2 regions of the Hoeflea algicola genome follow, and region 2 is predicted to be linked to the other one. Evidence: predicted binding sites of a transcription regulator. Region 2 holds the regulator's gene; the other holds the start of a gene.

Region 1 (7,840 bases), 1.1 Mb from region 2:
CCGGTATGATGAAAGCGCTGTTTGAGCGCTATCTCCCTTCGGGTGTCAGCCAGGACGTGGCGGAAACGGAAGCCGGGCAGCCGGCGCTGTCTGAAGGATACGACGCTTCCTTGCATGAGATGCTGCTCGATTCCGTGCCCGAACGCGTCGCTGTAGTGGGGCTCGATTACCGCTATCTTTACACCAATCAGCAAAATGCCGATTTTCATCTCAAGCGATGCTCGGATTTCATCGGTAAACCTCTTGTCGATATGATGACGCCGGAATTGTATCATTCCCGGGCCAAGCCGCGGCTTGATCAGTGTTTTGCCGGCGCCAGGGTTCATTACAATTACGAAGCGACCGATTCGGCCGGGCGCAGGTATGAAGTGCGTTGCCGGATGACACCGTTTATCGGCCCCAACAAGACCATCGTTGGCGCAGTGATCGTGCTGACGATGCAGCCGATGTTTGCCCCCGTCGCCTGAGTCCCATTGATTCGTCGATCCGGTCCCGTCGGGCCGCCCTGACCGGTAGGGCTGATGTTTGACAGTCGGGCATATCGATCCGCAGTCTTGTTGACCCATTGTCCCCGCGTCCTCATTTCCTGCGACAGGTGAAGTGCAATCCTCGATCCAGGGTGACCGGAATGGTGGCGCATGCGGAAATACAGCGGATCGCAGCGGCGGCGTGGACTCTGTTGCTGGTTTACGTTTACGTGTACGTCAATAATTGATAGTCGATGAACGATATCCTGTCGTTTCCCGGCTCGACTTCACCGGTACCATTTGTCATGACAGGAGCAACGGACCGCGAGGTCTTCGAACAGGTTTGGCGGGGCAGCCGGTTTGGGTGCGTTCTGTCAAGCCGAAGTCAGGGTTTTGGAGGGTCCGGTGCGTGACGCGATCATGCGGCGGTGCCCGGATCAAGAGGTGAGGACGTTCGATGAATGATGTAACCGAGCTTGCGGAACGCGAGAGCATGGAATTTGACGTGGTGATCGTCGGTGCCGGACCCGCGGGTCTGTCGGCAGCAATCCGCCTTAAGCAAGTCAATCCGGATCTTACCGTTGTGGTTCTGGAGAAGGGCGGAGAAGTCGGCGCGCATATTCTTTCTGGCGCCGTTGTCGATCCGGTGGGGATCGACAAGCTGATCCCGGATTGGCGCGACGATCCGGATCATCCTTTCAAGACGCCGGTCAGTGCCGACCATTTTCTGGTGCTTGGACCGGCGGGATCGGTGCGACTGCCGAATTTCCTGATGCCGCCGTTGATGAACAATCATGGAAATTTCATTGTTTCACTGGGCAATGTCTGCCGTTGGCTCGGTGCCCGCGCCGAGGCGCTCGGCGTGGAAATCTATCCTGGCTTTGCCGCCAGCGAAATCCTCACCGATGAGCAGGGCGCCGTGATCGGCGTTGCCACCGGCGATATGGGCGTCGAACGCAATGGTGAGCCTGGCCCCAATTATGCCCGTGGCATGGCTCTTCTGGGCAAGTATGTGCTGATCGGCGAGGGGGTTCGCGGCTCGCTGGCCAAGCAGCTGATTTCACGCTTCAAGCTAGACGAGGGCCGGGAGCCACAGAAATACGGTATCGGCCTGAAGGAACTCTGGGAGGTCAAGCCGGAGCATCACAAGCCCGGCCTGGTCCAGCATTCCTTCGGCTGGCCGCTCGATATGAAGACCGGCGGCGGTTCGTTCCTCTACCACCTTGAGGACAATCAGGTGGCGGTCGGTTTCGTGCTTCACCTCAATTACAAGAACCCGTGGCTGTCACCATTCGAGGAATTCCAGCGCTTCAAGACCCATCCCGCGATTGCGCCGGTATTCGAGGGCGGCAAGCGGCTCGGCTATGGCGCGCGTGCCATTTCCGAAGGCGGCTGGCAGTCGGTGCCGAAACTGGCTTTCCCGGGCGGCGCGCTGATCGGCTGTTCGGCCGGCTTCGTCAACGTTGCGCGCATCAAGGGATCACACAATGCGGTTCTGTCGGGCATGATGGCCGCCGAACATGCGGCGGAGGCAATTGCCGGCGGCCGGGCTCAGGATGTGCTGCAAGGCTATGACGACGCCTGGCGCAGTTCCGAGATTGGCGCTGATCTCAAAAAGGTGCGCAACGTCAAGCCGATGTGGTCGCGACTTGGCACCATCGGCGGGGTGGCGCTGGGTGGGCTCGATATGTGGCTGAATACCCTGTTCGGATTTTCGCCATTTGGAACCATGAAGCACGGCAAGGCCGATTTCGCGGCGCTGGAGCCGGCTGACAAGCACAAGAAGATTGATTATCCGAAGCCCGACGGGGTGCTGACCTTCGACCGCCTGTCATCGGTGTATCTGTCCAATACCAATCACGAAGAAGACCAGCCGGTGCATTTGCAGGTTGCCGATCTGGCGCTGCAGAAATCTTCCGAACTCGGAGTCTACGCGGGCCCGTCGCAGCGCTACTGCCCGGCCGGTGTCTATGAATGGGTGGAAACCGACGGTGTGCCGACCTTCGTGATCAACGCGCAGAACTGCGTGCACTGCAAGACCTGCGACATCAAGGATCCGAACCAGAACATCAACTGGGTCCCGCCCCAGGGCGGCGAGGGGCCGGTCTATACCAATATGTGAGGGTGGGCCGGAAGAGATTCCGGCCAGGTCCATCTTGTTGTATATGGAATGAAAAATATAACGCGCCGGGCCTTCCGGCGCGTCTTTTCGTTGTGGTTACTGAAAAGCGGTCTCGAAGAAGCTTCTGAGCTTGCGTGAATGCAGCCGTTCAGGCGGCATGGCGGCGAGCTTCTGCATGGCCAGCAAGCCGATCTGCAAATGCTGGTTGACCTGGTTCTTGTAGAAGGCCGAGGCCATGCCGGGCAGTTTGAGTTCGCCATGCAACGGCTTGTCGGAGACGCAGAGCAGTGTGCCGTAGGGCACGCGGAAGCGGAAACCGTTGGCGGCGATGGTGGCCGATTCCATGTCGAGCGCAATGGCGCGCGATTGCGACAGCCTCTGCACCGGGCCGCGCTGGTCCCTGAGTTCCCAGTTGCGGTTGTCGATGGTGGCGACCGTGCCGGTGCGCATGATACGCTTGAGATCATAGCCCTCGAGACCGGTGATGTCGGCGACAGCTTCCTGAACGGCAACCTGCACTTCAGCCAGCGCCGGGATCGGCACCCATGCAGGTAGATCATCGTCGAGCACATGGTCCTCGCGCACATAGGCGTGGGCCAACACATAATCGCCCAGCTTCTGGCTGTTGCGAAGCCCGGCGCAATGGCCCAGCATCAGCCAGGCATGCGGTCTGAGCACGGCGATGTGGTCGGTGATGGTCTTGGCGTTGGATGGGCCGACGCCGATATTGACCATGGTGATGCCGCCATGATTCTTGCGCTTGAGATGGTAGGCGGGCATCTGCGGCAGCCGCGCCGGGGCGATGCCTTCGGTCGGGCTGCGATGGCCGACCGGCGTGATCAGGTTGCCCGGTTCAACGAAGAACTCGTAATCATGATCGCCTTCGGCCATCAACGAGCGAGCGTGATCGCAGAATTCGTCGATGTAGAACTGGTAATTGGTAAACAGCACGAAATTCTGGAAATGATCGGGCGCGGTGGCGGTGTAGTGCGACAGCCGGGCCAAGGAATAGTCGATGCGTTGCGCCTTGAACGGCGCCAACGGCAGTGCTTCGCCGGGACCGGGTTCATACAGGCCATTGACGATTTCATCGTCGGTGGTGGCGAGATCCGGCGTGTCGAACAGGTCGCGCAGCGGCATGTCGAGCTTGTCGGCAACGGCGGCCTCGACATAGGCGCCTTCGCCGAAGGCGAAATGCAGCGGAATTGGCGTGTCGGATTCCGATACCGTCAGCGGGGTGCCGTGATTGCGCAAGAGCAATTCAAACTGCGTCGTCAGGTAGCTGCGAAACAACGATGGCCGAGTGATGGTTGCGGCATAGCGACCCGGCGACACCACATGTCCGTAGGACAGGCGGGAATCGACCATGCCGAACGATGTCGTTTCAAAGCTGATCTGAGGGTAGAAGGCCCGGTAGCGGCCCTTCGGCTTGTCTGTTGCAAGGCTGTGAAACGCCCCGCATAAAAATTCGGTGTTGCGGTGATAAATGGCCTCAATCGCTGCCACAGCATCGACCGCATTGGAAAATTCCTGCGGTTCGATCGGGTCGGGCGAGATGAAGCCGGTGGCTGTCTGTGAAGAGATTCGTTGTACCATACATCGTTATATACGAGAAATATTGACAAGGAAAAGACTATCGGCGCCGTAAGGACCTTCAGGCTGCAAGCGTCTATTCGGGTGCGGAGGTTGTGCTGCTTTCCCAAGGCTGGTGATGACACTCGGCCGCCGCTCAACACGTCACCGCGCGCCTTGGGTCAAAGGCTGTTACGCTGCAATGACATGTAGAGCACGAAGCCCGCGCCGGTCATGCCGGGTCCCTTGTCGCCGGCGTTGGCGTAGGCATAGGCGCCGACTGGACCAACGAAGAACGCGGTGAGAGCAACAATCCGCAACAGGATGGACAGGGAATTATATGTTCGGTTGGACAAGGCATAATCCTCTTGGGGAATTCAGCGGGGTTAGTTGCAGCGCGCGCCAAAGCGAAAAGTGCAGGCTTCAATTGCGCCGTTGTGCCAACCCGAGGTGGTGCGTTCGGAATTGGCGACAGCAGCGGCCATCAGAAGTGCGAAGATCACGAAGATCAGGCAGACGATGATGAAGCGGCGGGCTAGAGTGGTCATGTGTGTCGATCCCCTGATGTTGAGGAGACAATCGCATGACGTGGCTGAACGGCGCCTGAGGTGTCCGTTCATCTGCCGTTCAAACACGTTAACGTGTGCCCGGTCGGATGGGGGCAGCGCTTGCCAAGAGCGGCGAAGCGTTCCACATCTTGCAAGGAGCATGGAAGGGATGGCTGATGAGCGTGCAGGACAAGGCAATCGAACTTTACTACTGGCCGACGCCGAATGGTTGGAAAGTCACGATTCTGCTTGAGGAATTGGGCGTTCCCTACCGGGTCAACTACGTCAATATCGGCCAGGGTGAACAGTTCGAGCCCTCATTTCTAGCGATTTCACCCAACAACCGGATGCCGGCTATTATCGATCCTGAAGGTCCTGGCGGCGAGCCGATCTCGGTGTTTGAATCGGGCGCTATCCTGCAATACCTTGGCCGTAAATTCGCTCAATTCTACCCGACCGACGAGCGCGCACGGGTCGAGGTTGATCAATGGCTGTTCTGGCAGATGGGCGGGCTCGGTCCGATGGCAGGGCAGGCGCATCATTTTCGCCAATATGCGCCCGAGCAGGTGCCTTACGCGATTGACCGCTACACCAACGAGGTCAACCGGCTTTACGGGGTGATGAACCGGCGGCTGGCCGGCCGTGCGTTTCTGGCGGGTGATTACTCGATTGCCGACATGGCCTGTTTCGGTTGGGTCAAGCCGCACAAGAATCAAGGACAGGATCTGGCTGATTTTCCCGATCTCAAGCGCTGGTTCGAGACCTTGCTGGCCCGGCCGGCGGTGGCAAGGGGATGCGAGATCGGCATCGAATACCGCAAGACTCTGGGCGATGACAAGGATGCGCAGAAGGTGCTGTTCGGGCAAAAGGCCCGGTGAACGGCTGACCGCGGTTTCCGCCGGGCAGTAAATTTGGATGCGAAAACGGGGGCCAAGAGCCCCCGTTCCGGTGTAACCACACTGCCAGACGCGCACGCGCGATCTGGCGGACAGGGCCGCTATCGGGGTGTCAGAGCTTGTTCCAAGTCTGGCTTTCGCACAGAATCTTGAGAACGCAGCCGGTCATCTTCAGCTTGTTGCCTGACAATTTGCCGCTGCCTGAGTAGGTTTTGCCAGTGGATGGCTTGGTGATGGATCCTGAATACTTGCCACTGCCGTCGGCCTTCATCTTGCCGATCGACTTTCCGGAATAATCGCCCGAAGTAAGCTTGATGCAGAACGAGCTTCCGCAGCTGCTGATCATGGCGTTGTCGCCGGCTTGTGTTTTCCAAGCGCCTTCGATCGGGTCTGCCAAGGCCGGGGCTGTCATGGCGGCGACAAGTGCGCCAGCGGTAATCAGTTTGCGAATCATGTCTTTCCTCCCAGAATTCACGCCCGGTTCGGGCGATTTCTTACTTAGCTTGCATTTACGTAAAGGTAAACTGGGATTTCGACGACAGGATGGCACTGCCCCGGTGTGTTTCGGGGGCGATTAACGATCAATGAATAACCCGATCTTGCGGAGATCGATCGGATTTTCAGAAATTGCAATGGATGTTTGGTTAGCCGTTCGTTTCTTTTTCCGGTGGCGTTTGAGAGACCGATTTGTCGGCTTTGACCGGAATCCAAGGGTTTGGATGTTTAACAAAATCGCAAATTTACCAAGCGTTTGAACTTTGTTCGTCTCCAGTTAAGCATGCAATTTAACGCGCCTTTTAGCCGATCACGGCACACTTCAATCCAACAAGACAGCGCCGGGCCTAACCGGACGCAAGCAAATTGAAGACGGCTTCTCAGGAGCTGACAGGGACAACGAAATCAAAACTTTACAGGGACAGAACCAATGGCACTTTATGAAATTCGAGATCAAGATCAGGCCAGCATCGGCGGCGAAGCCAAGGCAGATGTGTTTTGCGAAATGGGTCTGATGTATGCGACGGGGCGCGAATGCGCGGTCGATTACATTGCCGCCCACAAGTGGCTCAACATTGCCGCCATCAAGGGTTCCGACCGAGCCGCTACGTTGCGCGCCGAATTGTCTGAAAGCATGAGCAAGTCTGAGCTGGCCGCGGCACTGCGCGCCGCCCGCGAATGGATGACTATGCACTGATGTTCTTGCCAATGGCGCAAAAAGCGCCTCAGGGAATGGAAGTCGACCCCGTGGGGACGGGGACGCGCTTGAGCATCAGGCGACACCGACAGGCATCAGAATAGCGTCGCGCGTCCTTAACGACCTGCGGCGCTTGTTCTTTGAAGCACGGCAATAGTCTACGGCGCGAACCGCCCAATTTTCGAGCCGCAGCGGCGACAGCCTAGCCGATATCGGTCATCACCTCGGCCAGAATACTCTCAAAAATAGCGAGTTCGGCTTCCGGTCCGGTGGAAACGCGGATGCAGCGATTGAGTGGGGCTACGCTAGGCATGCGGATGAAGACGCCGCGTTTAGCCAATTCATCAAGGATCATTTTTGCGCGCTCGACACCGGCGCCGCAATCCAATGTGACGAAATTCGTGGCCGATGGGATCGGTTTGAAACCGTGAGAGCGGCCGATCGCACTGATGCGGTCCCGCGCTTTGACCACCCGGTCCACCACGTCGGCAAGCCAGGCCTGATCGGCAAGAGCTGCCAGGGCCGCGGACTGACCGAGCCGGTTGACCCCGAAATGATTGCGCACACGGTGGAACATGGACACCGTTTCCGCCACGCCAATGACATATCCAACACGCTGTCCAGCCAGCCCGTAAGCCTTGGAAAAGGTCCGAAACCGCAGCACGTTAGGCATGTCAGCCAGGGTCGCGATCTCCGGAAGCGCTGCGGCCGGCGCGGTTTCGCCATAGGCTTCGTCAAGCGCCAGCAGCGTGGTTTCGGGCAATGCCCTGGCAAAGGCCACGATATCGTCGGCACTGTGCCAGGTGCCCATCGGGTTGTCGGGATTGGAGAGGTAGACCAGCGCTGCGTCTTCGCGGCGGGCGGCCGCAAGCAACGCGTCGAGATCTTCGCGGTCTTCGCGGTAGGGGACGGTGACCAGCTTGCCGCCAAAGCCTGAGACATGGAAATTGAAAGTTGGATAGGCGCCGAGCGAGGTGACCACCGAGGTCCCGGGCTCGACAATCAGCCGCGCCAGGAGTCCCAGCAAACCGTCAATGCCTTCG
Region 2 (7,840 bases):
GACGTCACCCCTGCCCGCGACCGCACACTTGATGAAGTGCGCGATCGGGTGGTGGCCGACTGGACAGCAGAGAAGTCGCTGGAAGCACTCGGCGCCAAGGCCAACGAACTTCATGAGCGGCTCGAAAAGGGCGCCGAGCTTGCGAAAATCGCCGAGGAACTGGCGGTATCGGTGGAAACCAAATATGCGCTCAACCGTCGCGGCGCTGACGCGGTGTTTGGTGCGGCAGCTGTTTCGGAAGCCTTCGCCGGCCCGAAAGGCCATCTCGGCGTGGCCAACGACGCCTCGGGCGAAAACAAGATCCTGCTGCAGGTCAAGTCGGTCAACGACGCGTCCACGGTGACGGCGGGTTCGGTTGCAGCCGAGCAACGCGCGCAGGTTTCACAACAGGTGGCTGACGACATTCTCGACCAGATGGTGGCACGGTTGCAGGCCGATCTGGGGGTATCCATCGACCAGGCGCTGGCCGACCGGGCCCTTGCGTTCTAAGCCGGAAAGACCAGATTACGTAGACAGGGAAAGCAGGCACCATGGCCGATCTCAAATCCTTCATCGCCAAGGTGGCGGGCGGCGAGCCTCTTGACCGCGAAAAAGCCCGACGCGCCTTCGGGGTGATGATGTCGGGCGATGCCACGCCTTCGCAAATCGGCGGGTTCCTGATGGCACTCAGGGTCCGCGGCGAAAGCGTCGATGAAATCTACGGCGCGGTCAGCGTGATGCGCGAGCGCATGCTGCCGGTCAGCGCGCCCGCCGATGCGATCGACATCGTCGGCACCGGCGGCGACGCTTCGGGCACCTACAATGTATCGACGGCGGCGGCCTTCATCACTGCCGGCGCCGGCGTCAAGGTGGCCAAGCACGGCAACCGGGCGCTGTCGTCGAAATCGGGAGCTGCGGATTCGCTCGCCGCACTCGGGATCTCGCTGGAACTTGCGCCCGAAGGCATTTCCGCCTGTATCGACCAGGCCGGTGTCGGCTTCATGTTCGCGCCAGCCCATCATTCGGCGATGCGCCATGTCGGGCCGAGCCGGGTCGAGCTTGGCACCAGAACAATCTTCAACCTGTTGGGACCGCTCGCCAATCCGGCCGGCGTCAAGAGGCAGTTACTGGGGGTGTTTGCGCCCGAATGGCTGCAGCCGCTGGCCGAAGTGATGCGTGATCTGGGATCGGAAACGGTCTGGGTGGTGCATGGCGACGGGCTGGACGAGATGACCACGACCGGAACGACGCAAATTGTAGCGCTGGAAGACGGCAAGATCCGTTCGTTTGAAACAACCCCGGAAGAATTTGGCCTGACGCGGGTGCCGCTGGCCAAGCTGAAGGGCGGCGACGGCGCCTATAACGCCAAGGCGCTTAAGCGGCTGCTCGAGGGCGAAGCCGGCGCCTACCGCGACATCTCGGTGCTGAATGCTGCCGGCGGGCTGGTGGTGGCCGGCAAAGCGGAAACGCTGGCTGACGGCATTACCTTGGCCAACCAGTCAATTGACAGTGGTGCGGCATTGGCAGCACTCGACACACTGGTCAGTGTGTCGCAAGCTCATGCTCCTGCACCAAAGGCGGGCTGAGCCAATGAGCGATATTCTGACACGAATCGAAACCTACAAGCGCGAAGAGATCGCCGCTGCCAAGGCCAAGCTGCCGCTTGGCGAGATCAAGGCACGCGCAGCCGACACCGAGCCGCCGCGCGACTTCATTGCCGCAATCGAGGCCAAGCATGCCGATGGCGGTTATGCGCTGATTGCCGAGATCAAGAAGGCAAGCCCGTCAAAAGGCCTGATCCGCGCCGATTTCGATCCGCCGTCGCTGGCCAAGGCCTATGAGGCAGGAGGGGCTGCCTGTCTTTCGGTGCTGACCGATGCGCCCTCGTTTCAGGGAGCGCCGGAATTTCTGACCGCGGCACGTGCGGCCTGCAAGCTGCCGGCGCTGCGCAAGGATTTCATGTTCGACATCTACCAGGTGCACGAAGCGCGGGCCTGGGGTGCGGATGCGATCCTGATCATCATGGCGTCGCTGGACGATGACGACGCCAAGCGGCTGGAAGACGAAGCCCATGAGCTCGGCATGGCGGCGCTGATCGAAGTGCATGACGAGGACGAGCTCACACGTGCGCTCAAACTCGATAGCCGGCTGATCGGCGTCAACAACCGCAATCTGAGGACCTTCGAGGTCTCATTGAGCGTTTCCGAACGGCTGGCGGCGATGGTGCCGGATGACCGGATCCTGGTAGGCGAAAGCGGCATCGGATCGCACGCCGATTGTGCGCGGCTGTCGCGCAGCGGCATCTCGACATTCCTGGTCGGCGAAAGCCTGATGCGCCAGACCGATGTGACGGCAGCCACCCAAATGCTGCTTTCAGGCGACAGCGCACGCACGGCGGCTGAATAAGATGGCCGATGAGACCTCCTCGCGGCTCACCCATCTTGCCGAGGACGGTTCGGCGGCAATGGTGGATGTCGGTGACAAGGCCAATACGGTGCGCATTGCCGAAGCCGAAGGCCATGTGCGGATGAAGCCCGAAACGCTCAAGCTTATCCTTGATGGCAACATGAAGAAGGGCGACGTGATTGGCGTCGCGCGGGTTGCCGGCATCATGGCGGCCAAGCAGACCGCAAACCTGATTCCGCTTTGCCATCCGCTGGCGCTGACCAAGGTGAGCGTCGACATCACCGCCGATGACGCCCTGCCCGGCCTGCGCGTGCGCACGCTGGCAAAACTGACCGGCAAGACCGGTGTGGAGATGGAGGCGCTGACGGCAGCGTCGGTCGCCTGCCTGACCATCTATGACATGGGCAAGGCGGTGGACCGCGGCATGGAAATCGGCGGGATCAGGGTGATCGCCAAGTCCGGCGGCAAGTCCGGAACCTGGGATCTGAAGACCGAGGAGGCTGAGTGATGGCGCTGATGCCAGTGGACGACGCACTTGCGCAGATACTCGAGGGAGCCGCCCCCCGGGGTGAGCCGGAAATGCTCGGCCTGGCCGAGTGTTTCGACCGGGTTCTGGCGCGCGATCTCAAAGCGCTGCGCACCCATCCCCCGTTTGCGGCATCAGCCATGGATGGTTACGCGGTGCGGGCGCAAGACGTGAAGGCCGGCACCGTGTTGAAGCTTCAAGGCGAATCATCTGCCGGGCACAGTTTTGACGGGACGCTTGAGCCGGGCTCGACAGTCCGCATCTTCACCGGCGCGCCGGTGCCAGCGGGCGCCGATGCTATTGTCATTCAGGAACATGTCTCACCGCTTGGCGACGGCACCGTGAGAATCAACGAGGCAGCCATAGACGGCCGGCATATCCGCCCTGCGGGTGTTGATTTCACAGAGGGAAAGGTGGGGCTCGAAGCCGGACGGCTGCTCGACGCGGGCGCGATCACCTTTGCAGCCGCCATGAACCACGCGAGCCTGCCGGTGGCACGCAGGCCAAGGGTGGCGATACTCGCCACCGGCGACGAATTGCGCCTGCCCGGCCAGAAGCTTGGCCCATCGCAAATCATTGCCTCGAACACCTTTGGAGTGGCGGCGCTGGCGCGTGGCGCAGGCGCCGACGTGATCGATCTGGGGATCGCCGAGGACCGGATGGAAGCGCTGGATGCGGCGCTTGATTCGGCAATTTCACAGGGCGCCGATGTGCTGGTGACCATTGGCGGGGCTTCGGTGGGCGACCATGATCTGGTGCAGGAAGCCATGACCGGGCGCGGTATGGCGCTCGATTTCTGGAAAATCGCCATGCGCCCGGGCAAGCCGCTGATGTCGGGACGGCTGGGTGAAATGCGGGTGCTAGGACTGCCGGGAAATCCGGCTTCGAGCCTTGTCTGTGCGTATCTATTCCTAGAACCGCTGGTGGCACGACTGGGCGGACGCCCTGCCCCGAAGCGGATCCAAAAAGCCATACTGACCAGAGACTTGCCGGAAAACGACCAGCGCCAGGACTATCTTCGTGGGGACCTTGCGCCGGGCCCCGAGGGCGGGCTCGAGGCAACACCGTCGCTACGTCAGGATTCATCATTGATGAAGATATTTTCGGATGCCCGCTGCCTGATCATTCGGCCGCCTTTTGCGCCGCCGGCAATAGCTGGCGACGCTTGCGATGTGCTGGTTTTGCGCCCCTGATGTTCCGTCAATGTTTCGGCTGCTCTTGCGGAACACATATAGAACATGGTATTTCGGTTCTGGTTTTGTTTCTCCTCGGGCACCGGGACGTATGAATCATGTTGACGCGCAAACAACACGAACTTCTGCTTTTCATTCACGAACGGATGAAGGAAAGCGGGATTCCCCCTTCCTTCGACGAGATGAAGGATGCGCTTAATCTTGCTTCCAAATCCGGGATTCACCGGCTGATCACGGCGCTTGAGGAACGCGGCTTCATCCGCCGCCTACCCAATCGGGCACGGGCGCTGGAAGTGATCAAGCTGCCCGAGAGCTACCAGAACAATTTGCAGCCGCGGCGCGGATTTTCGCCGAGCGTGATCCAGGGCAGCCTCGGTAAACCGGAATCGGTGCGTCGTGCAGTCCCTGCCAATGACGAACCGGCGACCACGGCAGAAGTGCCGATGATGGGCCGGATTGCCGCTGGCGTGCCGATTTCGGCGATTCAGAACAACACCCACAGCATCAACGTGCCGGTGGAAATGATCGGCCCGGGCGAGCATTACGCGCTTGAGGTCAAGGGTGATTCGATGATCGAGGCCGGCATTTTTGATGGGGATACGGTGGTAATCCGCAATGTTTCGACGGCAAGCCCCGGCGATATCGTGGTGGCGCTGGTCGATGACGAGGAAGCCACGCTGAAGCGGTTCCGCCGCAAGGGTGCTTCGATCGCGCTGGAAGCAGCCAACCCGGCCTATGAAACCCGAATTTTCGGCCCGGACCGGGTCAAGGTGCAAGGCAAGCTGGTGGGCCTGATCCGCCGCTATCACTAAAACTGCCCTGCCCGGCTGAACGGCCGGACGCGCAAACCGCGCGGTAAGACTTGAGACGAAAGCGGCCCGGATATCCCCTCGGATTTCCGGGCCGCTGTCATGAGCGGGTGGACGAAAGACAATTCTGGCGCCTTGGTACGGACCCAGACAGTATGGCGCCGGCATCTGCTGCTGCGGTCTGTTTTTATTGCCTGTTCGCGTGGTCGACTGAAGGCCGCACCTCAGACCGGACCGGGATTAACTTGAGAAATTCGTTATCTCGGAACCGCTGCCCGGTTTTGCGCGATGTGGGTTCGAGCCGCCTATTACGGCAAATCATAGCTTTGCGTCCGCCAGTCATAATAGCGCTGAACTGTCCACGGCCTGACGACCCCCTCAAGGGCTGCCTCGATGTCAAATACCGGACGTTTTCTGGGAGCACGGCCGCGAGCGCCGATACCACCGGATCCACGCACGGCCTGTGAAGCTACCCTGGTGGCAGCACTGGCACCGATCCCCGGCGGCGACCCTGGTGGATCGACATTGAGGATGCGAATCGCCAGGGCGCCGCTGCGACGCAAGCTGCGCGATGTGACCAGCGTCGCGCCGGAGCGGCAGGCGCTCATATAAACAGGGGTGGCGACGATCACCAGATCGGCGCGGTCACAAGCCGGGCCGATCAGTTCGGCGCGGTCAATGGCGATGATTGTCGCCTGCTTGTAAATCGCGGCGCAGACTCCCCGACTTGCGCACTGAAACCGGGAGGGCTGGTCTGCGGCAGCGGCCATCAGCGGATCGAGAATTTTTGCCTGCATTTCATGGGCCGCCTGTGTTTCGGGCTCGGTGGCTGTGGCGATCAAAGCGGTGCTGTGGGGCACTGGCGGCAGGTGCTGCGGACCGCGCAGAGCGGTCTGCCATTGCCGGAAGGTGAACTCCGAAGGGCGTGCGGCGTTGCTGGCAAGACCATCGGGGGTGTTCAGGCCAATCAGGCGGCCATCCTCGCTGACCAGAATATCGGGAGCCCGCGGCGCCAGCGGTGGTAACGCCAGCACGGCGCCTGCGGCGATCAGCGCGGTGCCCGCAAGCCGCAGTCGGCTGCGCAGCATGACCAGTACGATCAACCCAGCGCCTGCCGCAACGGTGGCGTGCAGCGGGATCTGACCGATCAGCAGATCGCCGCCGAATGCGTCGACATAGCGGGCGACGGCGATAACGCCGCGCAACCCCAACCCCATCAGTTGCAGCGGCCAGGCGTCGAGCCCGAACGGCATGGTCAGCATGGCGACCAGGCCTGAGGGCATGACCACGAAAGTCACCAGCGGCATGGCGAGCATGTTGGCGAGCAAGCCGTTTCCCGCCACCCGGTTGAAATGATGCGCCGAGAACAGACCAGTGGCGAGGCCTGCAACCAGCGAAGTGATCGCCAAGCCGATCAGCCCCCGGACAATCCGGGCCAGCCACTCCGGCGGTTTGAAGAAGCGGTGGGCGCTGTTGCCGCCCGATCTCGCGCGTTCGTCTTCGGCCGGTCAGCGCGGCATAGGCGGAGACCAGCGCTGCGGTTGCCGCAAACGACATCTGGAAACCGGGGCCAACCACGGCAGATGGCGAGATCAGGATGATCAGGATTGCGGCCAGCGCGACATTGCGCATGGTCAGTGCCGGCCGGTCGGCGAGAACTGCGACCAGCATGACAATTAGCATGATCCAGGCACGCAATGTCGGCACGCTGCCGCCCGAAATCAACAGGTAAGCGGTTGCGGTCAGCATGGCGCCAATGGCGGCTGCCTTTTTGACCGGCCAGGCTTCGACCAGCCCGGGAAACAGCGCCAGCCCCATTCTCAACCCGACGAACAGCGTGCCGGCGGCAAGCGCCATGTGCAGGCCAGAAATTGCCAAAATGTGAGCCAGGCCGGTTGCACGCAGCGCGTCGACCGTGGTCTGGCTGATGCCGAGCCGGTCGGAGACTGTAAGCGCCGCACCGATGCCGCCCGGATCACCTGGCAGAAGCGAGCGGATGCGCGCTGAGACATGTTCGCGGAGTTGCCGCAATTGGAATTTTGCTGCTTCGGCCAAGCCGGGGCTTGCCGGTGCGGCGGGAACCGCCCGTGGCGCCCGGTAGAAAAAGCCGTGCGCGCCGATGCCATTCACAAAGGCGCCGAAAGCAAAATCATAGCCGCCGGGCAAGACCGGCCCGGACGGCGCAGAAAGGCGTGCCCGGCCGCTGATCAGGCTTCCCACCGGTAGCGGGCTGTGCGGCGATCGCGCGACCAACCTGACCCGCCGTGGCGGCCGGCGGATCAGTGGATCGGCGGTGCCGGTAAGCCTGATCAGGTAGCGCACCCTGCCGCCCGCATCGAAATCACGCGCTTCGACGCGGCCGGTGACCTCGGTCGTCACATCCGAATCGAGCAGCGGCCCGGTGCCATGCAGCTCGACGGTGGCTGCCAGCGAACCGGCAAAAGCCGCCGCCGCAAGGCCGGCAATGCAGGCAGCGTTCGGGTGGCCGGCACGGGTGATCAGGGCCATCAGCAGAAATGACAGGAAGCCTGTGGCAAGGGGGAGAGCCGGCGGGTTTTCGGGTGCCATGTAGAACAAGCCGGCGCCCAACCCCATCATCACCGGGACAAGCAAAAACACCAATCCACGCCCCGTTTCCGCAGCGTTGGCGGATAGGACGGCCGCCCCGAACCGGGCCCGAAAACCCAGTGCGGTAAGGGCCGTGCGCTCGGTGAGACGCGGCGGCAGCCGTTGAAAATCAGTAACTCCATCAGGGCGCTGCAGCGCGGAGGATGACGGAAAATTGATCCCGTCCTCCAGTCCGTTAGCCAATTCTGTGCGTTTTGGCCGCATTGTGCACGCCCCGCTACAAGCGCAACACAATACACGCGTATTTGGTGCAATTGCCACCATAAATGGCACGCCGCGTGCGTGACTACCAAATTCCA

What was found. The regulator LexA, encoded in region 2, represses DNA repair genes until DNA is damaged. The targets are predictions, from matches to a motif close to TGTTCNNNNTGTGTTCNG.
Region 1: OEG84_RS08180 (sel1 repeat family protein) is a predicted target of LexA. The motif match lies at 6,255-6,272, and genes of this name have one in related genera.

Annotation. Positions count from the first base shown of each region.
Region 1 is NZ_JAOVZR010000001.1:1,666,801-1,674,640, reverse strand. Features, by position in the region: gene OEG84_RS08215 (PAS domain-containing protein) at 1-467, shown strand, start outside; gene OEG84_RS08210 (electron transfer flavoprotein-ubiquinone oxidoreductase) at 925-2,589, shown strand; gene OEG84_RS08205 (AMP nucleosidase) at 2,686-4,185, opposite strand; gene OEG84_RS08200 (hypothetical protein) at 4,344-4,517, opposite strand; gene OEG84_RS08195 (hypothetical protein) at 4,548-4,709, opposite strand; gene OEG84_RS08190 (glutathione S-transferase N-terminal domain-containing protein) at 4,886-5,587, shown strand; gene OEG84_RS08185 (DUF2147 domain-containing protein) at 5,718-6,059, opposite strand; gene OEG84_RS08180 (sel1 repeat family protein) at 6,531-6,797, shown strand; gene OEG84_RS08175 (pyridoxal phosphate-dependent aminotransferase) at 7,000-7,840, opposite strand, start outside.
Region 2 is NZ_JAOVZR010000001.1:616,041-623,880, reverse strand. Features, by position in the region: gene OEG84_RS03155 (peptidylprolyl isomerase) at 1-489, shown strand, start outside; gene trpD (anthranilate phosphoribosyltransferase) at 531-1,565, shown strand; gene trpC (indole-3-glycerol phosphate synthase TrpC) at 1,570-2,385, shown strand; gene moaC (cyclic pyranopterin monophosphate synthase MoaC) at 2,387-2,893, shown strand; gene OEG84_RS03135 (molybdopterin molybdotransferase MoeA) at 2,893-4,104, shown strand; gene lexA (transcriptional repressor LexA) at 4,203-4,916, shown strand; gene OEG84_RS03125 (ComEC/Rec2 family competence protein) at 5,222-6,322, opposite strand; partial or broken gene OEG84_RS25445 (ComEC/Rec2 family competence protein) at 6,462-7,421, opposite strand.